3 regions of the Peribacillus sp. NPDC076916 genome follow, and region 2 is predicted to be linked to each of the others. Evidence: riboswitches for the same ligand, from Rfam matches in the RefSeq annotation. Region 2 holds a riboswitch; each other region holds the start of a gene.

Region 1 (8,277 bases), on a different contig from region 2:
GAATGCCATTGGAATTACAGGATTTATCTTTTGGCTCGGCATTTCCATCAGCCATTACCGTTTCCGGAAAGCATTCATCGCTCAAGGCCATTCATTGGAGAAGCTGCCATATAAGGCATTATGGTTTCCGATTGGACCGATCTTTGCCATTTTAATTGGCATGATCGTCATCCTGTCCCAAAATATCCAAGCATTTTTCTCAGACCAAATCGATTGGGGCAGTGTTATAGCTGCATACCTGGGAATCCCGCTTTTCCTTGGACTATGGTTTGGCTATAAACTGGTAAGAAAAACTAAATTCGTTAAAATTGATGAAGTAGAATTTGATTTTGACAAAAAATATGAATGAACAAGCTTAAAGTAAAATCAGCCGGACAATGTAGTTTTAAATTGTCCGGCTTTTACTTGTTTTCTATAGGCTCATTAACAACAGCCAGGAAGCTGATTCCTGGCTGTTTATTTTTTTGAATGGATATTTATACAAAAATGACAGGCGGTGTTATATGATAATCGTAAACTCTGCATAATTGCATGTACAGAACGACGGGGAAAGCTTTTACTATTTCCAATGGAAAGGGAAGGTGTACGGCTGATGACATTATTGACTCATTTAAAAGTATTGGACTTTTCAACGTTACTGCCAGGCCCATTTGCCACTTTGATGCTAGCGGATTTAGGAGCGGATGTTTTGAAGGTAGAGAGGCCGGGAGCAACGGATTCATGGGGTGTGAACCAATATCTTAACAGATCGAAAAAGTCGATCACACTTGATTTGAAACAATCTGAGTCAATCGAATCCGTAAAAAATCTAGTGAAGGAATACGATATCGTCATTGAACAGTTCCGTCCAGGTGTCATGGAACGCCTAGGGCTGGGATATGAGGCATTAAAATGGATCAATCCGAAGCTGATTTACTGTTCCATCACGGGCTTCGGCCAGACCGGTCCCTATAAAGACCGACCGGGACATGATATCAATTATATTTCGATTGCGGGATTATCTGGCTATTCCGGTACAAAAAAGGACGGCCCGGCAAAAAACGGAACCCAAATAGCAGATCTTGCCGGAGGATCTCTGCATGCTGTTATCGGTATATTATCTGCAGTCATTCACCGGGAAAGAACGGGATTCGGCCAAGCAATCGACATCAGCATGACCGACTGCAGTTTTGCGTTGAATGCCATCTCCGCCCCCCTGAATTTACAGGGGGGCCTCGAGCTTGAACCAGAAAAACTGATGTTGAACGGAGGATCCTTTTATGACTTTTACGAAACGAAGGATGGACGCTATTTTTCGGTAGGAAGCCTAGAGCCCCCTTTTCGAAAAGCATTATGTGAAGCGATTGGTGCACCCGAATTGTATGACTTGAGCACCAAAAGTGATGAAGAAAGCGGAATCAGGTTTAAAACGGCCGTCCGACTGGCTTTCCTTGAACGGGATTTTCATGAATGGCAGGAAATATTCGCTGATTTCGAAGCCTGCGCAGAACCAGTTCTGACCTTCACTGAAGCGGCCGAACACCCCCAATTGAAGGAGAGGGGAATGATCGTCGAGGTACCGGACGGAAAAGGAAATGTCCAGAAGCAAATCGCATGCCCGATCAAAACATCGGTTTTCACCCCTGAATATAAACATGCAGGCTTGAGGCCAGGACAAAACAACGAAGAAATTCTTCACACCCCCAATCGTTAATGAAGATGTTAAGGCTATCACTTTTCCGAGTTTTTTCGGAAGGGAGGTAGCCTGTTTCTTTGAATTAAGCTGGAGTCAGGCCTAAAAACCTGGAAACAACCCGGATTAAGCAGAAGGTGAACAATAGCACTTGTGGTAAGCGATATATCACTACTGTGAAAATTTACTAGTTATAACGAATGTGGGCAGGGTATCAGAGTAGCATCTGATAAGAAATTGCTCAGGTAAGGAGGGTTGCATAAACATGTTTGGTCTCTCTGATATCATTAAATTTCTATTTTCCTTTTTTTTGATCATGCCGATCGTTACGCTGATACATTTGAGCGGGCATATTTTTTTTGTCACGATCTTTGGGGGATCAGAAAAGAAAATCTTGATCGGTTGTGGCAATAAACTGTTTGCCTTTCGGAACATGGAGGTGAGGAAATATTATTTTTGGAATGGGACTTGCGAGTTCAAGGGATTGAAACATGATAATCGATTGACGAATACGCTGATCTATTTAGGAGGGGCTATCTTTAATTTAGTCAGCATGCTGATCATCTATAGCTTAGTGTATCAGGATATCCTGGACAGCTCGGTGATCTGGTATCAATTCATCTATTTTTCTTTCTATGTTATGTTCTTCTCGTTGTTTCCGATGTATTTCTCGGACGGGTCGCCTAGTGATGGGAAGGCCGCGGAATTGGCCTTGAGGAACAAGCTGGAAGATAGGGTGACGGATGATATATTTGTGAAGAAAATGGATGATGATGAAAGCTGCAAGTAAAAAAGGGACGTGCTGGTGGCCGTTCTTTTTTGTTTGTTCTCGGATTTAGGGATGAATGTCTTTTACGCTTTTATTATAAACCTAATCGGCACGCTTATATTGATGCCGATTAGGTTGTTCGAACGGATTAAAGTCTCCGCAAAAAAATCATTTCCAAACTTCTTTTGCTACATCAACGACGAATTTCAGCTTTTCCCATTGTTGTTCTTCGGTCAGCTTGTTGCCGTGATGGGTGGAGGCGAACCCGCATTGCGGACTTAAGCATAATTGTTCGAGAGGAACGAAGTGCGAGGCTTCTTCAATGCGTGCCTTAACAGCTTCCTTGTCTTCGATTTCTCCATTTTTTGAAGTAACGACACCCAGTACGACCCGTGCACCGCCATTTTGAATGTATTCTAATGGCTTGAAATCCCCTGAGCGTTGATCATCATATTCCAAGAAAAACCCATCCACTGTTTCTTTTGCCAATAAAGTTGGGGCGATACGGGCATAGCTTCCTTCAAACGCCCAAGTCGACTGGTAGTTCCCACGACATAGGTGTGTAGTGACGACAAGGTCTTCTGGTTTGCCTTCCAATGCGCCATTAATTACGCGAAGTGCAAGATCGATTAACTGTTCCCTCGTATATTTTCCATCTTTGAACTGGAAATCCGGAGCTGAAAGTCTGGCAATATATACATCATCCAATTGAAGATAACGCACACCTGCATCATAAAAGGCTTTCAAAGCATGCTGATATGCTTTAATGATATCATTTGCATAGTCTTCAATATCAGGGTAGATGTCTTCATTATGAATGCCTACAGCAAATAATTGATTCGGACTGGGAATGGTTTGCTTGGCAATGGCGCGTCCGTTCACGATTTTGTTCAATTCAATGAAGTCACCAATGAAAGGATGTTCAGGGTTGAATGAAACCTTCCCGGTATTGCGAACGTTATATCTCTCTGTTTCCACACCATCGAACGTGAGCCCTTTTTCAGTCACATATCCCTCGATTCCATTTAAATGTTCGAGGAAGTCAAAGTGCCACCATGTTCGTCTGAACTCACCGTCCGTCACGGCCTCCAATCCAACTTCAATTTGTTTTTCGACAATCCGATTGATTTCTTCGGTTTCAACTTCACCAAGCCGCTCTGCTGAAATGGTACCTTCCTTAAATTGCTTTCTGGCAATATGTAAACGTTCTGGTCTTAATAAACTTCCGACGTGATCGGCCCTGAATGGTGCTTTCGTTAATGTGATGGACATGTTGCATTCCTTCTTTCCTTTTAAAAATAAAACACCTCTTCTTAAAAATAAGAAGAGGTGTTGGCAACCAAGCTATATACTCTTCTTATCTTCAAGTTTTTACACTTCTGGAATTAGCACAGTACATGATCAGTCTGTTGCTGAGGTATCAAAGGGCCAGTCCCTCCACCTCTCTGGATAAGAGTTGTCTATTAAATTAATTATGACTATACAGGTAGTTTTTATAAAGGTCAAGGGTTGAAGGTGCAAGATTTTGAATATACCGATTATTGTTCTGTGTTACTACATCAGGGAACCCGGCATATGCTATAACCGAAGATTCATATGAGCGGCAGGAGGGGAATGCAAGGATGAATACATTCAGTCCATTCAAAAATGGCATAACGATAACTTTAACTGAAGCCATGATAGAGAAAATCATAAGAAGTAAATCATATGGTCAGGATATTAAAATCGAAATTACGCCAAAACATATCGTGCTTTCCGGAACGACGGAAGTGAAAAAAATGATGTTTAAGAAAAACGTAGCTTTCCGGATTACATTAAAACCGGTATCTGTGGAAAAAAGAACGATTTTATTTGAATTAGTGGAAATGGAACCAATTGACAGGAAATTCATCAACCAAAGGATATTTAACAGACCGCCATTTTTTGAATTTGAAAAAAGAACGATCAAAATGAATGTTAACGCCTGGAAAATCGTGAGGAAAATTCCCGTTGGCACAATTAAATCGTTTGAACTCGTCGAAGGTGCATTGAAAATAAAACTTACTTTATGATCGAGTTTACATACATCCTTAGCCGAAAACTATAAAGGGAGTGCCAGGTATGATAGTGTTATGGTGATATGGGTCATGAAAAAAATGTGTTTGATAAATCAAGCTCTTTAAAATATACTAAATGACTTGAAGTTTTGAGTTTTTCTGGGAATGAGGAGGATAATGATGGATCAGAAGATTTTGCCTGCTTCAGCAAGCATGAAGGATTTCGAAAGATTTTTAGAAAGTTCCTATGAAATAGGTGTGTTTCTTGATTTGCATATATCACAATTGAAAAACGTAAGTATGATGGCAAAGCAGCATAATAAGAAAATGATATACCATGTCGATTTGATCCATGGCATAAGAAGTGATGAGTACGCGACAGAATTCATTTGTCAGGAATATAATCCATATGGGCTGATTTCGACTAAATCAAACGTTATATTGAAGGCGAAGCAAAAGGGGGTCATTGCCATCCAACGAATCTTTTTAATAGATTCACATGCACTTGAGAAAAGTTATAAGCTGGTGCAGAAAACCAAGCCGGATTATATCGAAGTATTGCCGGGCGCCATGCCATGGATGATAAAAGAAGTGAAGGAACGGTTGCAGACACCGATTTTTGCAGGCGGCCTCATACGTACTTCGGATGAAGTCCTGAACGCCCTTGATGCTGGAGCGTCATCAATTACCACTTCCAAAACTGAATTATGGGATATCGTTTAATAGGGGAAATTAAAAAAAACACAGAAAAATAGATTAATTCTTTACAAAATATTGACAGCGTTTTCATAACCTAGTATATTTTACTGTACAAGTTAATATATGTGACGGAGACTAGGAGATTCACAACAGATCTATTCATAATTTATTTTATGAAGATAGTTCTGCTGTGGATCTCCTTTTATTTGTTGGCATGGTTTAAAAATTTATCAGGGGAGGGGTTTATTCATGACTCCATTTTGGGGAGAAGTGTTAGGTACGATGATATTAGTTTTATTCGGAGCAGGCATTGGGGCTGGTTCATCCTTAAAGGGATCCTATGCAAAAGATGCCGGCTGGATCGTTATCACGATTGCGTGGGGATTGGCTGTTACCATGGGTGTTTTTGCAGTGGGTTCCATAAGCGGGGCGCACTTAAACCCGGCAGTCACAGTGGGGTTTGCCATTATTGGGGAATTTCCTTGGAGTGATGTGCCCGGTTACATCGTTGCCCAAATGATTGGCGCAATCCTTGGAGCAACTCTAGTATTCCTGCACTATTTGCCACACTGGAAAGCTACGGATGATCCAGGAGCGAAGCTTGGTGTGTTCGCGACATCACCTGCAATCCCGCACACATTTTCAAATCTATTAAGTGAGATGATTGGAACTTTCATCCTTATTCTTGGTTTATTATTTATAGGTGCCAATCATTTTACAGAGGGTCTAAACCCATTCGCAGTCGGGTTATTGATTGTCGTGATCGGGATGTCACTTGGGGGAACGACAGGATACGCAATTAACCCGGCCCGCGATCTGGGGCCGCGCATCGCTCACTTTTTGCTGCCGATACCGGGCAAGGGCAATTCGAATTGGGGCTATTCATGGATTCCGGTCGTTGGACCGATTATTGGGGGTTCACTTGGTGCCGTTTGTTATAAAGCGTTCTTTATGGGAGAAATAACAGCAGGATTTTGGTCTGTTTTGGGTGCAAGCCTGGTACTATTGATATTAGCCTATGCATTTGGTAAAAAACAGTCACATGAAATGGAAAGCAGAAATATTGCCAGTTAATTAAAAGGAGGGGCATACACAATGGAAAAATACATTTTATCATTAGATCAAGGAACAACGAGTTCGCGGGCGATTTTATTTAACGAAAAGGGGGAAATCGTCCATTCCTCCCAAAAGGAATTCACACAGCATTTCCCTAAACCAGGCTGGGTCGAGCATAACGCCAATGAGATTTGGGGATCGATCCTGGCAGTCATTGCCGGTGTACTATCTGAATCCGGTGTAAAGCCTGAGCAAATTGCCGGGATCGGCATCACCAATCAGCGTGAAACGGCAGTCGTTTGGGATAAGGAAACAGGTACCCCTGTCTATAATGCGATTGTATGGCAGTCCAGGCAAACAAGTGAAATCTGTGATGATTTGAAGGAAAAGGGACTTAATGATCTATTCCGGGATAAAACGGGATTATTGATAGATGCTTATTTTTCCGGAACGAAAGTGAAATGGATCCTCGATAATGTCGAAGGGGCCCGGCAAAAGGCGGATGAAGGCAAGCTGTTATTCGGTACCATCGATACTTGGCTGATCTGGAAGCTATCAGGAGGCAAGGCTCATGTAACGGACTATTCGAATGCATCCCGGACATTGATGTATAATATCCATGAACTGAAATGGGATGAAGAACTGCTCGAGATATTGACTGTACCAAAATCGATGCTGCCGGAAGTGAGGCCTTCCTCTGAAGAATATGCACGTACGATCGAATATCATTTCTTCGGCCAATCGATTCCGATCGCCGGGGCAGCCGGTGATCAGCAGGCAGCATTATTCGGCCAAGCCTGCTTTAATGAAGGAATGGCTAAAAATACGTATGGAACAGGCTGTTTCATGCTCATGAATACAGGAGACAAGGCTGTCAGTTCCGAACACGGACTATTGACGACACTTGCCTGGGGACTGAATGGGAAGGTCGAATATGCATTGGAAGGCAGCATATTCGTCGCGGGCTCCGCAATCCAATGGCTGCGCGATGGCCTGCGGATGCTTCATGATGCCAAGGACAGCGAAGCCTATGCAAAACGGGTGGAAAGTACGGATGGAGTATATGTGGTACCGGCTTTTGTAGGACTTGGAACTCCATATTGGGACAGCGAAGTGCGGGGAGCCGTTTTTGGTTTGACGCGCGGCACATCCAAAGAACATTTCATTCGTGCCACACTTGAATCACTGGCATATCAAACGAAGGATGTCCTTGATGCAATGGAGGCGGATTCAGGAATCGAGCTCCAGACATTAAGAGTGGATGGCGGGGCAGTCAAGAATGACTTCCTGATGCAATTCCAAAGCGACTTATTACGGGTGCCCGTCGAGAGGCCGACCATAAACGAAACTACAGCATTAGGTGCTGCATACTTAGCTGGGCTTGCTGTCGGGTATTGGAAGGATCAAGAAGAAATCTCCCGGCAATGGGCGGTAGACAAAACCTTTAAACACTCCATGGAAGAGCAAGATAGTGAAAAATTATATGAAGGCTGGAAAAAAGCTGTACATGCCGCTATGGCATTTAAATAAAAAACGAGGTGTATTCTTTCTCAAACGAGCTGGAGTATGCTATAATGAAATCAAGTTAATAACTCGGCCGGAGAACAGGAGAGACCATGAATGCGTTATCGTTAATTCGATAATGTCATTTATGGTCTCTTTTTTGTTTTCAATGGCAGATTAGGGATATTAATATCTATATAAACTATGTGAACAAATGAACCAATTGAATATAATGACCGAATTCACGAGTAAATAGCGTGAATTCACGAGTAAAGCGCACGAACTCACGAGTAAATAGCGTGAATTCACGAGTAAACCGAGCAAATTCACGAGTAAACGCAGAATTTACGAGTAAAGCGCACGAACTCACGAGTAAACCGAGCAAATTCACGAGTAAAGCGAACGAACTCACGAGTAAATAGCGTGAACTCACGAGTAAACCGAGCGAATTCACGAGTAAAGCGCACGAACTCACGAGAAAACCGTGCGAATTCACGAGTAAATAGTGTGAATTCACGAGTAAAGTGTACGAACTCACGAGA
Region 2 (8,277 bases):
GACATCGTTATGATTACCGGATTCTCGTCCATTATGAAAAAGGTTTTTATAAAGTGACCGGCAAAGCGGTAAGGATGTCACAAACCCAGGAAATCACCACCCACACTCCCCGAGGGGGTAAGCTTTTTCCTTATCAAGACCTGCAATCAAGAAGCCTGAATCAAAAATTAGCGAATATCGCCCAAAAATGCGGAGAGATACTTTCGAAAAAAATCGGGTTTCTCGGAGAGTTTTCCATTGATATAGGGGAAGACGAATCGGGTTCGCTCTTCATATATGAAGTGAACTCAAAGCCCATGCAATTCGATGAAGTGGAAATTGAAACAAACAGGCTTTTGCATTTAAAAAATCTTTTCATTGAATTAACTTTTCCCAACCTGACAATAAAATAACACCTCCAGCTGCCGTTTTCCATTATACTTAAATGAGAAACTGTATATATGGAGGTAATACATATGATCACTCATTTTCAATGGTCACCATTGCATAAAAATCTGCCGGGATGGAGAATTTCCTTTTATTTCAACAAGAAGGCAGTCCAAGCCTTGTATCATAAAGATGGCTCCATCGAGTGGACAGACAACCCGCCTTCCGAAACAGATGAAACCAAACTCAAAAGCATGGTACATGATTTAATGATCTTCCATGTATATGAATGAATTTTCTTTACATTCATGAAATCCTTATACAGAATAAAAAAAGCTCCTTTGCCTAAACTAAAGAAAAGGCTAGGAGGGATTAATTTTGGATAAAGAAAAAATGACATTTTTGAAGGATACCGAATATGATGGCAAGGACTCCGTTTACCTGGATATCGACCGTATCATCAATGAAGGAATGGCAGGCGGAAATGTGTATGAAGTCGCTAACCTTCAGAACATCGAAGAAGCACATGATTTTTATGATGAAACAGATCCCAACGAAAATAAATAATTTAGGTGGGCTCTCTTAAGGAGGGCTCCCCTTTTTTACTTATCCCGTTCATCTCCCGCTTGCACTGCATTCCCCCTATGGAAGTTGTTTGAGTGACAAATAGAAAACATTGAAATAGCATTCAAATAGTTCCATTGTCCCTTACATTTAAAATATTTTCTTTTAATATCGATGTAATGATATGCTCTGAATCCCATTCATGCCCAGATATCTCGATAAGGGGATAGCGATTAGGTAAAACGGCCTGCTGGATTTCATGAACGGTCAGCCCTTGAGAATGCAAGCGTAAAATTTCACCTTGTAGGTTTTCCAAATAATCGAGCTTTTTCCGAAACATGTCCTTCCCATCAGGGACATGCCCAGCATGGCAGCAAAACACTTCCCCGAAGTCATATTGAAGTAACCTTTTAATGGAATCGATGATGACCGGGACAGACTCTTCCCGTAAGACAAGCTTTGTTTTTGGTGTTACGAAAAGGTCTCCTGAAAAGAGCATGCCATTACTGTGATTCAAATACACCATATGGTCCTTTGCATGACCAGGGGTAAAAATCGGCTCCCACGTTTGGGTGCGTGAATGAATGGCCTTCCCTACCGGTTCAGCTTTAAAGGCGTCTCTCTTTCCCCAGAAAATTTTACGATATTCAGGATATACGGCATCCTTTGCACAAACCTCAACCGACATCGGATGAATGAAAAGCGGGACCTTTTTATTTTCCTGTATCCATGCAGCGCCCCCGGTATGGTCTTCATGATAGTGAGTCAGGACCACTGAGTCGAAGTCTGCGGACTCATAGAATGGAATGAGCTCTTCCAATAAAATCTGTGCGCCAGTATCTATCAATAGACCATCCGTTAAAAAGACATAAACACTCATCCCGGATTTGTTCCCGCCAGGAGTCCCGTTCACACAAACCACATCATTTATCGTGTTAATCTCTAACATTCAATTGCCTCCCCATCATTACACAAATATAGTTTCATCTTCCTTTTTTTAACTTTACTATAATAAATGTATTACCACTTCACTCTTTTGACAAGGAAATTTTGGAATAATTAACCTGGACAAAAATGCTGGATTATCGCATAATTGCCCTTTTTTAACGGACCTTACTAAATTTTAATAACAAAAAATCACCCCGAAAATTTCAGAAACGATTGACATTGTCGAATTTTACAAATAATATAGATTATATTGAAAAACTTGAAATATTTTAAAATAATAATTTACTTATCGAGAGTGACGGAGGGATCAGGCCCTGTGATGTCCGGCAACCGCCCTTAGGGAACGGTGCCACTTCCTGCAGAATGATTGCATTCTGAAAGATAAGACGAGATATAATTTCGCTGCCTCTTTCTGAATGATAGGGGCAGTTTTTTAATGTTTAAGGGGGAAAGCTCATGATTGAAATCCGTTCAGTCCGAAAGGAATACGTCTCGAAGAAAAACCGAGTTATCGGAGTGGATAACGTATCTTTAACCATTCAAACTGGCGAAGTGTATGGAATTGTCGGCTACAGTGGAGCTGGAAAAAGCTCATTACTCCGCTGCTTGAATTTGCTTGAACGTCCGACAGGTGGAAATATCATCATCGACGGCATTGATTTAACCTCTTTATCAAGTAAAGAACTTCGTAAACAACGGCAAAAAATCGGAATGATATTCCAACACTTTTCACTGGTCAGTTCAAAAACCGTTTATGAAAATGTCGCTTTCGCCTTAAAGGCCGCGCATCGGTCGAAGGATGCCATCAGGTTACGTGTATTGGAATTGTTGGAAATCGTAGGGCTCAGCGATAAGAAAGATGTCTATCCGGCGCAGCTTAGCGGTGGACAGAAGCAACGGGTAGGCATAGCCCGTGCCTTAGCAAATGACCCCACTGTTCTATTATGTGATGAAGCGACTTCAGCACTTGATCCAACAACTACAAAAGCGATTTTACAATTATTGAAAAAGATAAGCAGTAAGCTTGGCATCACCATCGTGTTGATTACACATGAAATGGAAGTGGTCAAAGAACTATGCCACCGTGTCGCCGTCATGCAGGATGGCCGTGTAATTGAAGAAGGTCCCGTTTATGAAATATTTTCACAGCCTAAGCAGGAGTTAACGAAGCAATTCATTAGCAGTGTTCTGGATTTCGCACTCCCTCCGCACTTGATTGATGAAAGTAAAGGTACGATCATTAAAATTCAATTCGAAGGGCAAACCGCTGGTGAGTCGATCCTTTCGGATGCTCTCCAATCCCATTCAGTAAAGGGGAATATTTTACACGGTAAAATTGAGTATATCCAGGATGTCCCTTTAGGCATTTTAATCATCGAGTTAATAGGCGATGCCGCTCAAGTTCATTCGGCATTGCAATATATAAAAAATCGTTCCAGTTCTGTGGAGGTGCTAAAACATGTCACTGCTTGATTCCATCGTCAATATTTTACCTGATCTTAATAAAGCCTTTCTTGAAACGATTTATATGGTCGGTGTTTCCCTTGCAGTAGCCCTGTTGATCGGTTTACCGCTTGGAGTATTGCTGTTTACAACAACAAGGAATTTATTTTTTGAAAATAGTATCGTGAATCGATCTCTAGGATTCGCAGTCAATATTGTCCGTTCAATCCCTTTCATCATTCTCTTGGTCGCCCTCCTTCCTTTAACGGATCTTCTAACTGGATCGACGATAGGGCCGAGAGCGGCTTCTGTATCCCTGTCGGTGTCCGCAATACCTTTTTTTGCAAGAATCGTTGAAACGGCATTACGTGAAATAGACAGAGGAGTGATTGAAGCTGCAATTGCCGTAGGAGCCACTCCATGGATGATCATTAAGGATGTACTTCTTCCAGAGGCAAAACCGGGTATCATTCAAGGACTGACATTAACGACCATTTCGCTTATCGGTTACTCAGCGATGGCAGGGACAATCGGCGGGGGCGGAATTGGCGACCTGGCCATCCGGTACGGTTATTACCGTTATGACAACACAGTCATGATCACGACGATCGTCGTGCTGATCTGCCTTGTGCAAATCATTCAAATGGTTGGTGACAAGGCCTCATACATAGTTAACAAACGATAGGGATCAGTCATTTTTCAATGATTCAATACATTTCATTAAACAGGAGGAATTTCAAATGAAGAAAATAGCTTCGTTATTATCAGTCTGTGCACTTGCCCTTGGCTTGGCAGCATGCGGGAGTGATGATGCATCCCCAAAAACTGAAGACAAAAAAGAATTGAAGATCGGGGCGACTACCGGGCCCTATGCCGATATGGTTAAAGAGGCCATCAAACCAGGTCTGGAAGATCTCGGATACAATGTAGAGATTGTCGAATTCACCGACTATATCCAGCCGAATAAGTCCCTTGGCAACCATTCGATAGATGCCAACCTCTTCCAGCATAAGGTGTACATGGATAACTTCGCTAAAGAAAATGATTTAGAGCTTTCCGACCTTATCATAGTTCCAACAGCACCAATGGGCATATATTCGAACAAGTATAAATCATTGAAAGAAATTAAAGACGGTACATCCCTTGCAGTGCCCAATGATCCGGTTAACCTCGCACGTGCACTTAAAGTGCTGGTGGATGAAGGGTTGATTGAAGTCGATCCAGATGTCGACCCTTTAAAAATATCTGAAAAGGATGTAACGAAAAATCCAAAAAACATCCAACTCAAACCATTGGAATCCGCTCAATTGCCCCGGGCAACAGACAGTGTTGACCTATCAGCGGTCCCTGGCAACTTCGCTCTTGCAGCGAAAATGGACCTCCAGGATGCCCTTGTTTTGGAAAAAATGCCGGATATGTATCGAAACGTTGTTACAGTGAATACAAAAGATGTAGACTCCCAATTTGCAAAGGATATTAAATCAGTAGTGGAATCCGACCAGTTCGAAAAAGTCATCGATGACAAATTTGCCGGGTTCGGAAAACCAGACTGGATGAATTGATCAAATAATCAGGCCTGCTTCCCCTTATTGGGAGCAGGCCTTTCATTAAGGACAACGTGGCGGCCGCCTTGGAAAACCTTGAAATCCTCACGAACCATGCAAGCAGATCCATGTACTAAAAAAACGATGGGGTTTTTACCCCATCGTTTTTTTAATTCCTTCACATTGTTTGGTTAAATCATCCTTTTCACCAAGCACACTTAATTTGCCTTCAGTACTTCTATAAAATAAAAGAAGGTTTCTAGCCTATTGTCTGTTTCCATAATCCAAGTAGATCACTTTCATGTTGTCTGTGGATACCTGCTTTTCTAACAACAGATTCCTGACGTCCCTTTTCCCAATTCCATATTTCTTCGAGGGTTTCTGATAGGGGACGGAATGTTAGTCCATTATTGATGGCTTTATTGTTATCGACAGCCAAAAAACCATTCAGAGGTTCCTTAGCTCCCGGAAAAGGGAATTCTTCTGGTATCCATAAAGGCATCTCTCCCCACGGCTCCACTTTATTGTCATCTAAAAACTTTTCAGATACCCATGTAAAGTCAGCATTACTTCCTGTTACCTTTTTGCAGCCTTCAAGTAATTGCCCCATAGTTAGTGTATAATCCGGTCCAACGGCATTATATGTACCTGTCATACTTTTTTCTATCATTTGGATGATCCATTGAGCCAAGTCCCTTGCATCGATGACTTGGATTGGACGTCCAGGGCGTCCAGGAGATAAAATTTCTCCCCCTTCCGCTATTCTTTTAAGCCAGTACGGCAATCGGTCAGTGTAATCATATGGACCCACTATTTGCCCCGCACGAATGGACAAAACTTTCCCCGGCAGTTCTTTTTCAGCTGCTTTTTCGCTTAATGATTTTAACGGTCCATAATATTCACCGTATATCGGTCCAGCAGTTCCGCGGGTGATCTCTTCCGCTTTATCATCATTTAGTATATGAACCTCTCCATTTTCATCAATTCCTGGCTCGGTTGGATCACTATAAACTGAGATGCTTGAAATATATGTATAATGTTTAACTTGATTAAGCAGTCTGCAAGATTTAGATACAGTTCGAGGGATAAATCCTGATGTATCAATGACTGCATCCCACTGTCTCCCTTTCAACATTTCCAGATCTCCATCGCGGTCCCCTTTTAACTGTTCTATTTCGGGAAAGACATAAGGATCGCTTCCACGATTAAAAAGTGTGACTTCATGCCCTTTCTCTATCGCAGCTCTTGCTAAATACCTGCCTAAAAACCGTGTACCGCCCAATAATAATATGTTCAAAAGATTCCCTCCTCTTTTTAACGATATTCCATAAAGCATACGCAATACCCTTTCCTAAAATTAATAAAACTTGCAACTTTTCTTTGATTATCCCTTCCCGGAAAAACTAGCAATATCCTATTCTTTTGAACTTTATTCTTTTTCGCTATAATGATATGGAAAGGGAGAAAGAAGGTGGAAATGATGCTTGAAAATCTTAAACAAAAATTCCCGAATGCCCTTACCAATAAAATGGATACTGATGAAATTTCTGACTATGTTTGGTTCGAAGACTCAAGAAGTATTCTTGGCATTCCCCGTTCAGAAATCACAGACGAAGAAATCCGTTTATTGGAACTGCTTTTTGCTCCTTCCATAAACCCGAATAACTTCAATGTACATCCAGACTCATCATGGAAAACTTTTTTATCCGAACCGAATGCACCATTGCCTTTAACGAGCTGGGAGAATGTTCGATTTCTTCATTTCAAGCTGACTCATGCTGATTTTTCCAACACCGATTTTGAAGAAGCCTTCCTCGCTTTCGTTCCATCTGAGGCAGCTATTGTTTGGGAAAATGAAACGGCAGGAGTCTTAATTGAAACGGACGAAGAAGAATCTTTATCAACTAAACAACTAATCGCCATTTCTTCCACGCTTGAAAGTGACTTTTATGTAAAGACCCGTATGTTCACCGGGCGCTTTCACCCTATAAATCAAGACCTTCATCAGCACTGGACTCAGGAGAAAAAGTGTTTTGGTTTGTCACAGATGCATCTGCCGGACCTAAAGGTGGCTGATTTGGCAGACATCATCCCTCACTCATTAATAAAGGATCCATCCTTTAAGGATGCAAAGTGGTATATCAATGAGATTCTTGGCAAGACCAAGCAGGATACAGAACTGATCAAAACGATTAAAACGTATATCGAATGTAATTCAAATGCCACCTATGCCTCCAAACAGCTTTATATACATCGGAACAGCTTACAATACCGAATCGATAAATTCTCTGAAAGAACTGGTCTCGATATTAGAAACTTCCGTCATGCCCTTACTGCATACTTGATACTTTTACTGAATGATTAATTTTCAATGCAAACAGGTAATATCACCCTTTTTTGTGCAATGTGCCCATACTTTTTTCAAATCCGATGGCTTAGACTATAGTTAATTGGTACAAGTAATCCAGGAGTTTAAAAGGGGGATTTTTCATGGCAGAGTTAGTGTTGGATCATATATTCAAGATTTATGATAAAAAGGTTACGGCTGTTAAAGACTTCAACCTTCGTGTTGCCGATAAGGAATTCATAGTTTTTGTGGGACCTTCGGGTTGCGGCAAATCAACGACATTAAGGATGATTGCCGGACTTGAAGACATTTCCCAAGGGGATTTATATATAGACGGCAAGCGAGTCAATGATGTCCCCCCTAAAGATCGTGATATTGCGATGGTTTTCCAGAACTATGCCTTATATCCTCATATGTCCGTATATGATAATATGGCATTCGGATTAAAACTCAGGAAAACGCCAAAAGCGGAAATCAAGCAAAGAGTCAATGAAGCGGCAAGGATTCTCGGACTTGAAGAGCTGCTAAACAGGAAACCTAAAGCCCTTTCAGGTGGTCAGCGCCAGCGTGTCGCACTTGGCCGGGCCATTGTAAGGGACGCAAAAGTTTTCTTGATGGATGAGCCATTATCCAATCTCGACGCAAAGCTACGGGTTCAAATGCGTGCGGAAATCGCTAAACTACATAAACGGCTCGACACCACAACGATATATGTCACGCATGACCAAACAGAGGCAATGACGATGGCAACACGTCTTGTTGTAATGAAGGATGGTATCATCCAACAGGTCGGTGCACCAAAGGACGTTTATGAGAAACCGATAAACGTTTTCGTCGGCGGCTTTATCGGATCGCCTGCCATGAACTTCTTTACTGGAACCTTAAAAGAAGGCACTATTAAAATAGGCGAACAAACACTTGAAATACCTGAATTGAAGATGAAAATGCTGCGTGATCAAGGATATGTCGGAAAAGACATAATCCTTGGCATCCGTCCGGAGGACTTCCATAATGAAGGTGCTTACTTCACGAAGTCCCCTAACACTGCATTCACAACCCAAATTG
Region 3 (8,277 bases), on a different contig from region 2:
CTTTTGGTTTATAATAACAAGCATCTAGCCTTATGAGGGGGGATTCCATGAATGAATATAAAGTAACGGTAAGGAATGGTAGTACCTTGATTTTGTCGGAAATCATTAAAGCTGAAGATGAAAGAGAAGTCCTTGGCACCCTTTTGATTTCCAGCGAATTATTTAATCAGCCATTTACCGACATCAGGATTTTAGAACGCTGATTTGTGCCTGCTTGTTCCATTTGTTACACTGTAATAAATCTTAATACGGTAGGCGATATTATGTGTGGACGTTTCACCCTTTTCACTGATATTGAGGAAATAAAAGATCGGTTTGATATTCAAGGATCATTTGATGAGGAATACCAATTCAGCTACAATATTGCTCCCTCCCAATCCGTGCTATCCGTCATTAATGACGGGGCAAGGAATCGACTTGGATATCTTCGGTGGGGACTCATTCCTTTCTGGGCAAAAGACGAAAAAGTGGGCTATAAAATGATCAATGCCAGAGCGGAAACCATTGCAGAGAAAACAAGCTTCAAGAATGCGTATAAGAAGAAGAGATGCTTGATAATCGCTGACTCATTTTATGAATGGAAGAAGACACCAGAAAGAAAAATACCGATGCGAATAAAACTGAAGAATGATGCTCCATTTGGAATGGCCGGTATATGGGAATCCTGGAAATCTCCTGAAGGCCTCAGCATCTACTCGTGCTCCGTTATAACAACCGTTCCTAATGAGCTGATGACCAGCATTCATGATCGTATGCCTGTCATCCTTAAACCAGAAGATGAAAAAGATTGGTTGAATCCATCCATTAATGATCCTGCATATCTGCAGCAGTATTTAAAGTCATTCGATTCGGAACAAATGGAAGCTTTTGAGGTATCGACTGATGTGAACTCGACTAAAAAAAATTCACCTAACCTAATACAACAAATTTGCTGAGAGGTCATTAGACCTCTTTTTATGTTAATTCCGTCCCGATTAACTGCATATGTCAAGATTCCTAATTAATCATTAAGAAGTGCATGGAAATACTTTAAAACTAAACCTTGCGAAAATAGACAAAATGCTGTACTCTTATATTTGCTTTTCAAAACGACTTCGATGTCTCTTTCAAAAACTCAGATTGGTTTCGGCAACTTTCCAACCTGGTGCTTTTCTGGCAGGCATCGTAATATTTGATAAATTATATAAATTTGATCTTCTTATCAAGAGAGACGGAGGGACTGGCCCGAAGATGTCTCGGCAGCGGACTTAATGGGAGTGCTGTGCCAAATCCAGCAGGCTGATTTTCGCCTGAAAGATAAGGAGGGTGTTTTTTATAAATTAAAAGACCTCTTCTTGTTGTTAAATAGAAGGGGTCTTTTTTATGCCGGCAGTTTTTTAGCTATAGCTCCATGACTGGAGAATCAAGTTCAAGTTGGTGTTATTTGCGAAAACTGTTAAAAGGATAAAGGCTATGACACATGTCATGGGAAAAATAAAAAGAGGTGTACATCATGAGTGCAAACAATAAAGGGAATCCATGGGCGTTGATTCCATTTGTCGTATTTTTAATTTTATTTATAGGGTCCGGGATCATCACTAAAGATTTTTATTCTTTTCCGGTGATTGTAGCCATTTCTATTGCATCAGCGGCTGCATTGGCAATGAATCGGAAAGAAAGTTTCAATCAAAAAGTTGATATTTTCTGTAAAGGTGCAGGGGACGCCAATATTATGTTAATGGTTATCATTTTCCTTTTAGCCGGCGCTTTTTCCGAAGTTGCGAATGGCATGGGGGCGGTTGAATCAACGGTGAATCTTGCCTTAGCCGTTTTTCCGCAAAATCTTTTGATGGTAGGGATATTCATTATCGCTTGTTTTATTTCTCTATCTATGGGGACGAGCATGGGAACGATTGTAGCCCTAGCACCTATCGGGGTCGGAATTAGCGAGCAAACCGATATTTCGCTTGCCCTTTCAATGGCGGCCGTTATTGGTGGTGCGATGTTTGGGGATAATCTATCCTTCATTTCAGATACGACCATCGCTGCAGTTCGAACACAGGGAACGAAAATGAAGGATAAGTTTAAAGTGAATTTTTTCATCGTTTTACCTGCGGCCATCATCACCTGTGCTATCCTAGGAATATTAACGATGGGTGAACAAGCCGACATCACCCAAAATTCTTATAATTGGGTGAAGATTCTTCCATACCTTTGCGTATTGATCACTGCATTGGCAGGAGTCAATGTGTTCCTGGTCCTTTCCAGCGGAATCGTCTTTGCCGGAATCATCGGCTTGGCTGATGGAAGTTATCAACCGTTGGGTGTCATTCAAAAAGTTGGTGAAGGAATGGCGGGAATGTATGAAATATCCTTCCTTGCCATATTAATTGCAGGTATGGTTGCTGTAATCAAACATAATGGTGGCATTGATTATCTACTCCAGCTCGTGACCCGAAATAGCAAATCAAAAAAAGGGGCGGAATTCAGTATTGCCGGGCTTGTTGGCTTGACGAACCTTTCCACGGCAAATAATACGATTTCGATTATCATTGCCGGGCCACTTGCCAAAAATATCGCTGAAAGGTATGGGATTGATCCGCGTAAATCGGCGAGCATACTTGACGTTTTTGCCTGTTGTATCCAAGGGTTGATACCATATGGGGCACAACTGCTTGTTGCAGCAGGGGTAGCAAAAATCTCTCCGATAAGCATCTTGCCGTATTCATATTACCCGATACTAATTGGACTTTGTGGAGTCGTGGCCATCTTGATTGGTTATCCACGGTTTCACTCGGATGAAACGAAGAAACGGACTTCTTAAAAAGAGGACAAAAATGAAAAAAACACCCTGAATCATTGGATACAGGGTGTTTTCTGTATGGGTGAAATCTTCGCATTCATGTCAGTATCAGTGTTCAAAAAGTAATCAAGGCAGTTTTCAATTCATCTGTTTGGTATTTCTTTTATTTATGGTATACCATTTTATTTATAACTAAAATAACTGCTTCAATCCGGTCCATATTGATAATGGTTTTGCGTGCGGCATTTGTCATGAATAGAGGACAACACCAACTAAACCAGAAAGTATAATTACATAAGCTGGGTGCCAGCGTAATTTCATCAGGGCAAATAACGATAATCCAAATACGAGTAATAAGCTTATCGTATGCCATGAAAAGTTAGGGGCTATCATATGATTGGAAAGTGATAAACTGATTGCTGCAAAGAGGATTAGACTAGTGACAATGGGTCTTAATCCATAAAACATGGATTGAATAACTGGATAATGATTCAATTTGCTGAAGAAGGTGGCTATAACGGTCACGAATATTATAGCAGGTAGCAAGATTCCGAGAGCGGATGATATGGCTCCTGCTAATCCAGCAGTAGAATAGCCAACGAGAATGGCACTATTGGCTGTGACAGGTCCTGGGGACATCCCGGAAATGGCGATTATATCGGTAAATTGTTGCGTCGTCAGCCATCCATGCTGTGAGACTTCCGATTCTATTACGGGAATCATGGCGTATCCGCCTCCGAACGATACAAAGCCGATAATAAAGAAGGTGCTAAACAACTCCCACAATTCCATCATTCTACCACACGCTTTCTTGAAAATTAGTTAGACCCTTTTTGATTTACCTATATGCCAGCACCCATGTAAGGTTCGAAATCATTTTCTTCTTTTGTCATATCTTTTCTGTCCAACTTGACATCGTATCCTAATTTTTTCTTGATGGAGATTGTCACAATACCCACTACAGCTCCTGCCACTATAACTATCACAGGGTGAAGAAAGAAGAGAACTGGAATTCCTGCTAATAAAATACAGAAAGTTGATTTGTCTACAACAGCCGTTTTTCCTATCTTGATAGCCGCATAGGCGATGATCGCTACTATGGAAGCTCTGATCGATATGAATGCGGATTCTATCTTCGAATTATCCTGGATGAAAAAATACAAAATGCCTAGGAGCAGGACAATTAAAAAGGTAGGCAATGAAACACCGATCATGGCTGCCATTGCCCCCCTCATTCCGGCAATTCGATGGCCGATAAAGGTGGCGGAGTTAATAGCGACAGCTCCCGGTACGGACTGAGATAACGCAAAAACATCCGTAACTTCTTCGCTATTCATCCATTTCCTCTTTTCGACCACTTCTTTTTCGATTAAAGGGATCATCGCAAACCCGCCTCCGAATGTGACAGGTGCTATTTTAAAAAAGGTCCAAAATAAATGGAATAGAGTTTTCCATTGTCCTTTCATTACATCAGTCACCTTCCTTTGCCGCTAAGTTTAAATCTTATTACTAACATATCAAAGAAAAAGGAATGGGTAAATTGCAACAAAATCATCGGGTATAACAAAACGTTATACCCAGAAGATTTATCCGTTTTATAAAGAATGCCGCCAATAATTTAATAGCCTCACTTATCAGGGAAGCAGCACTCTTTTTTCATTTCACCATTTACCTTTATGATGCTATCATTTTAATGAACTATCTAAAAACATGGAGGTCGTTTTCTTGAAATTAGAAAATCTAAAAATGTTTTGTTTAGTGGTGGATGAAGGAAGCATAAGCCAGGCAGCGAGGTTAAGTTTCCTATCTCAACCCGCTGTAACAAGACAAATCCATCAACTGGAAAATTATTATAACACTTTGTTATTCGACCGTGAGGAAGGAAGGCTGAGAGTTACAGAGGCAGGTAAGTTGTTATACCCTTTTGCAAAAGCTATTGTAAATGACTTCAACCATTCAAAAGAAGTGATTCAGCAATCGACTGGCAAGTACAATGCAAACCTCATAGTAGGGGCATCCTTGACTATTGGTGAGTATTTGTTGCCGAGCTTGCTTGGAAGATTCAAAAAACAACAGCCTGAAATAAAAGTGACATTAACGATAAAAAATACCCCCCGGGTTCTGCAGGATCTTACAAACGATGTCATTGATTTGGCCTTGGTAGAAGGGCTTGTGGAAAACAGCGATTTTATTGTAGACAAGTTCGCCGAGGACGAATTGATATTGGTATGTCCATCCGACCACCCCTGGAAAGACAGAAAAGAAATCCAGCTTGAGGAATTGGGGAATGAAAGAATGATTTGGCGTGAATCCATTTCAGGAACACGGCTTATAGTGGAAAACATGTTAAGGGAGCATGGGGTTTTAGAAAAAATAGAAAGCTACATGGAGATTGGTAGCACACAAGCGATAAAAAGTGCGGTTGAAGCTGGACTTGGAATCAGCATTCTGCCCAGGTTGACAGTGGCCAGGGAATTGGAGCAGGGCTTTTTGCGGGAAGTGGGTATTTCAAGAATAGATATAACTAGAAATTTATGGCTAGTCAGGAAAAACAATCGTTTTAATAAAATTGGGGTGTCTAAATTTGTTGATTTCCTTCAATAATAAGGAAGGATAGCCACTTTGGTTTACTATTACAATTTTTCAGCGTTTTCAATTTCGTGGTTAAAGATGTGCCCAAGGCCCCTTACCCTGAAAAAGTCATGGAAAATTGAATATACCGCATGATTATTCATAAAAGCTCTTCTCTATCGGGAGGGGCATTTTGTATTTGGATGTGCAGTTCACCGCTATACGAACTAACATTCGTTAATAAGTAGTTTATATATAAATAAAATTGAAGTTACTATTAGAAATAGGAAATATACTTAATGGCTAATTAATTATAAAATAAATTCATATTATTCTAAAAATTTATACAAAAAGAGTAAGTTTACTTCTTCGACAAAAGGAATATAGACATGATATCTGCTTATTCAAACGAGAAAGGGGTATGAGATGTCCAGAGTATCTATTATTAAAGGCATTGTTTCCGTTCCCATTGTTTTTGCTATGCTCGCAGGATCTTCTGTTACAAATGCTTCATCTGGTGAGCCAATGCCCGCAACATATGCAACTATTTCAGCAAATAAAGCATTTTATGAACAGTTGAATTTTAAAGACAAGGAAGATTTCAAGGATGCACATAAAGGGTTCATTGCACCCTTGAATATGAATCCAATAAAAAATTCAAAAGGTGACGTAGTATGGGATAGTAATCGATATTCATTCATCAAAGAAGATCAGCCGGCAAGTAATACTGTAAACCCTAGCTTGTGGAGACAGGCACAATTACAAAATATAACAGGCTTATTTAAAGTGGTAGATGGCGTTTATCAAGTTCGGGGTCAGGATTTATCAGTGCTTACCATTGTGGAAGGAAAAACAGGATTAATAGTTTTGGATACACTTTCTACAATTGAAACGGCCAAAGCAGCGATGGAGCTTTATTTTGAACATCGATCCAAAAAACCGGTAAGTGCCATTGTTATTAGTCATAGTCATGCGGATCACTTTGGTGGTATAAAGGGCATTGCTCAGTACGCTGAAAATCCAGCTAATGTGCCCATCATTGTTCCCGAAGGTTTTAACGATGAAGCGCTAAGTGAAAACATTCTTTTAGGTAATATAATGTCTCGCCGTGCAGGTTATATGTTTGGAAATCTTTTACCCGCAAATGAAAGAGGGTTTGTTACTTCTGGTATTGGCCCGGGATTAAGTAACGGAACTTTTAGCTATTTACCTCCAACAATGGAAGTAAAGGATGATATTCAAACGGTGGAAATAGACGGAATAACTTTTAAGTTTTTATTGACGCCGGATTCAGAAGCTCCATCTGAGATGCATTATTACATCAAAGATTACAAAACTTTAGTGGTAGCCGAAAACACCGGACACACGTTACATAACATTTATACATTAAGGGGAGCTAAAACCAGAGATACCTTAAAATGGGTTAAAGCACTTGATGGAACAGTCGATCTGTTTGGAAATGAAGATATAGATGCCATGGTTACCGCTCATACATGGCCCATATGGGGAAAAGACCATGTTCTGGAGCAGTTGGAAAGTCAGCGTGATTTGTATAAATATATTCATGACCAAACGATACGATTAGCTAATTTAGGACTCACACCTGATGAAATCGCGGAAAAGTTGAAGCTTCCTGAAAAGTTGGATAAAGTTTGGGCCAATCGGGGGTATTACGGAACATTGAAACAAAACGTAAAAGCGGTGTACAACTTTTATTTAGGATATTTCAACGGTAATCCATCCGACTTGGATACTTTACCACAAGAAGAATCGGGCGCTAAATATGTGGAGTATATGGGTGGGGAAAAGAAGGTCATTAAACGGGCAAAACTTGATTATAAAAAAGGGGAATATCGCTGGGTGGCTCAAGTTTTAAAGCATGTAGTCATGGCTAACCCCAAAAATACAGAAGCAAAAAATTTACTGGCTAATGCTTATGAACAATTAGGATACACCGCTGAATCCTCTGTGTGGCGTAATTTCTATCTTACCGGCGCAGATGAGTTAAGGAATGGAGTGGCAGACACGAAAGGAACTGGCGGAATGATGAATCTCGATACGCTGCTCAATATGCCAATGGATGATTTCATGAAATTCTTGTCCATTAAGTTAAATGGAACAAAAGCGGAAAATAAAATTATGACATTCAATTTGACATTTACAGATTCGAAAACCAATTACATGTTTGATCTGGATAATTCTGTATTGAACTTCGAAAAAGGGAAAATGGCGTCCAACCCTGATGCAACATTAACATTAGATAGTATGACCTTTTATCAGATTGCTCTAGGACGTGAAGATTTATCCAAAATGGAAGCGGCCGGTAAAGTTTCCATTTCCGGTGATAAAGAACAGTTCGAAGATTTCCTGTCTTTGCTTGATCAATTTCAACCGAAGGTCAATATCGTTACTCCATGATAATCAATTACTTTATAGCATGATGGATCAAGTGACCAATGTTTCTACCCGCGAGTCTACTTATTAGTCCCGTGGGTTTGAATGTATCTAATAATCTTGTAGGCATTCCAGTTTCGTTTTTTAAAATCATTATTGTCTTTTAATGAAAAAACGCTCCTAATAGTCACAGAACAAAAATCAATAAGTAAAAAGTAAATTTTCAGTCTTGGGCATTTTGAAAGGGATTGTAAGCGCTTCCCTTATATATCCAAAAGTTTTGTGAAAATCTAAAAAATGGAGTGATGAGGAATGCAGCTGTATGCAAGTAAGAAACGAAAATTAGTGATCAGCGGCCTTTTATTTGTTGGAATGATTTTAAGCTTTTTTGATCGCGTTGCCATTAATGTCGGAATTATTCCCATTGCAGATGAGTTTCATCTCAATACGTCCCAGACAGGGTTTTTAATTAGTATATTTTTTGTTAGTTACTCACTCATGCAACCGCTTGGCGGATGGATGACCGATAA

The links. Region 2 has a riboswitch for S-adenosylmethionine ahead of ACQKFG_RS03155 (methionine ABC transporter ATP-binding protein). Riboswitches for the same ligand answer to the same signal wherever they lie in the genome.
Region 1: linked by a shared signal. The riboswitch ahead of ACQKFG_RS13740 (5-methyltetrahydropteroyltriglutamate--homocysteine S-methyltransferase) and the one ahead of ACQKFG_RS03155 (methionine ABC transporter ATP-binding protein) in region 2 are both predicted to bind S-adenosylmethionine.
Region 3: linked by a shared signal. The riboswitch ahead of ACQKFG_RS19770 (Na+/H+ antiporter NhaC family protein) and the one ahead of ACQKFG_RS03155 (methionine ABC transporter ATP-binding protein) in region 2 are both predicted to bind S-adenosylmethionine.

Annotation. Positions count from the first base shown of each region.
Region 1 covers NZ_JBNNIU010000004.1:18,331-26,607, reverse strand. The annotation lists gene ACQKFG_RS13755 (amino acid permease) at 1-349, shown strand, start outside; gene ACQKFG_RS13750 (CaiB/BaiF CoA transferase family protein) at 593-1,693, shown strand; gene ACQKFG_RS13745 (hypothetical protein) at 1,938-2,462, shown strand; gene ACQKFG_RS13740 (5-methyltetrahydropteroyltriglutamate--homocysteine S-methyltransferase) at 2,610-3,713, opposite strand; SAM riboswitch class I at 3,796-3,897, opposite strand; gene ACQKFG_RS13735 (hypothetical protein) at 4,064-4,492, shown strand; gene ACQKFG_RS13730 (glycerol-3-phosphate responsive antiterminator) at 4,658-5,200, shown strand; gene ACQKFG_RS13725 (MIP/aquaporin family protein) at 5,426-6,250, shown strand; gene glpK (glycerol kinase GlpK) at 6,272-7,762, shown strand; gene ACQKFG_RS13715 (hypothetical protein) at 8,062-8,277, opposite strand, start outside.
Region 2 covers NZ_JBNNIU010000001.1:621,750-630,026, forward strand. The annotation lists gene ACQKFG_RS03135 (YheC/YheD family protein) at 1-392, shown strand, start outside; gene ACQKFG_RS03140 (YheE family protein) at 456-659, shown strand; gene ACQKFG_RS03145 (hypothetical protein) at 745-933, shown strand; gene ACQKFG_RS03150 (MBL fold metallo-hydrolase) at 1,055-1,879, opposite strand; SAM riboswitch class I at 2,162-2,266, shown strand; gene ACQKFG_RS03155 (methionine ABC transporter ATP-binding protein) at 2,335-3,351, shown strand; gene ACQKFG_RS03160 (methionine ABC transporter permease) at 3,338-4,006, shown strand; gene ACQKFG_RS03165 (MetQ/NlpA family ABC transporter substrate-binding protein) at 4,062-4,883, shown strand; gene ACQKFG_RS03170 (NAD-dependent epimerase/dehydratase family protein) at 5,125-6,162, opposite strand; gene ACQKFG_RS03175 (PucR family transcriptional regulator) at 6,346-7,230, shown strand; gene ACQKFG_RS03180 (ABC transporter ATP-binding protein) at 7,356-8,277, shown strand, end outside.
Region 3 covers NZ_JBNNIU010000007.1:128,196-136,472, reverse strand. The annotation lists gene ACQKFG_RS19780 (hypothetical protein) at 48-203, shown strand; gene ACQKFG_RS19775 (SOS response-associated peptidase) at 264-935, shown strand; SAM riboswitch class I at 1,196-1,303, shown strand; gene ACQKFG_RS19770 (Na+/H+ antiporter NhaC family protein) at 1,493-2,803, shown strand; gene ACQKFG_RS19765 (chromate transporter) at 3,032-3,577, opposite strand; gene ACQKFG_RS19760 (chromate transporter) at 3,625-4,248, opposite strand; gene ACQKFG_RS19755 (LysR family transcriptional regulator) at 4,508-5,386, shown strand; gene ACQKFG_RS19750 (alkyl/aryl-sulfatase) at 5,780-7,771, shown strand; gene ACQKFG_RS19745 (MFS transporter) at 8,060-8,277, shown strand, end outside.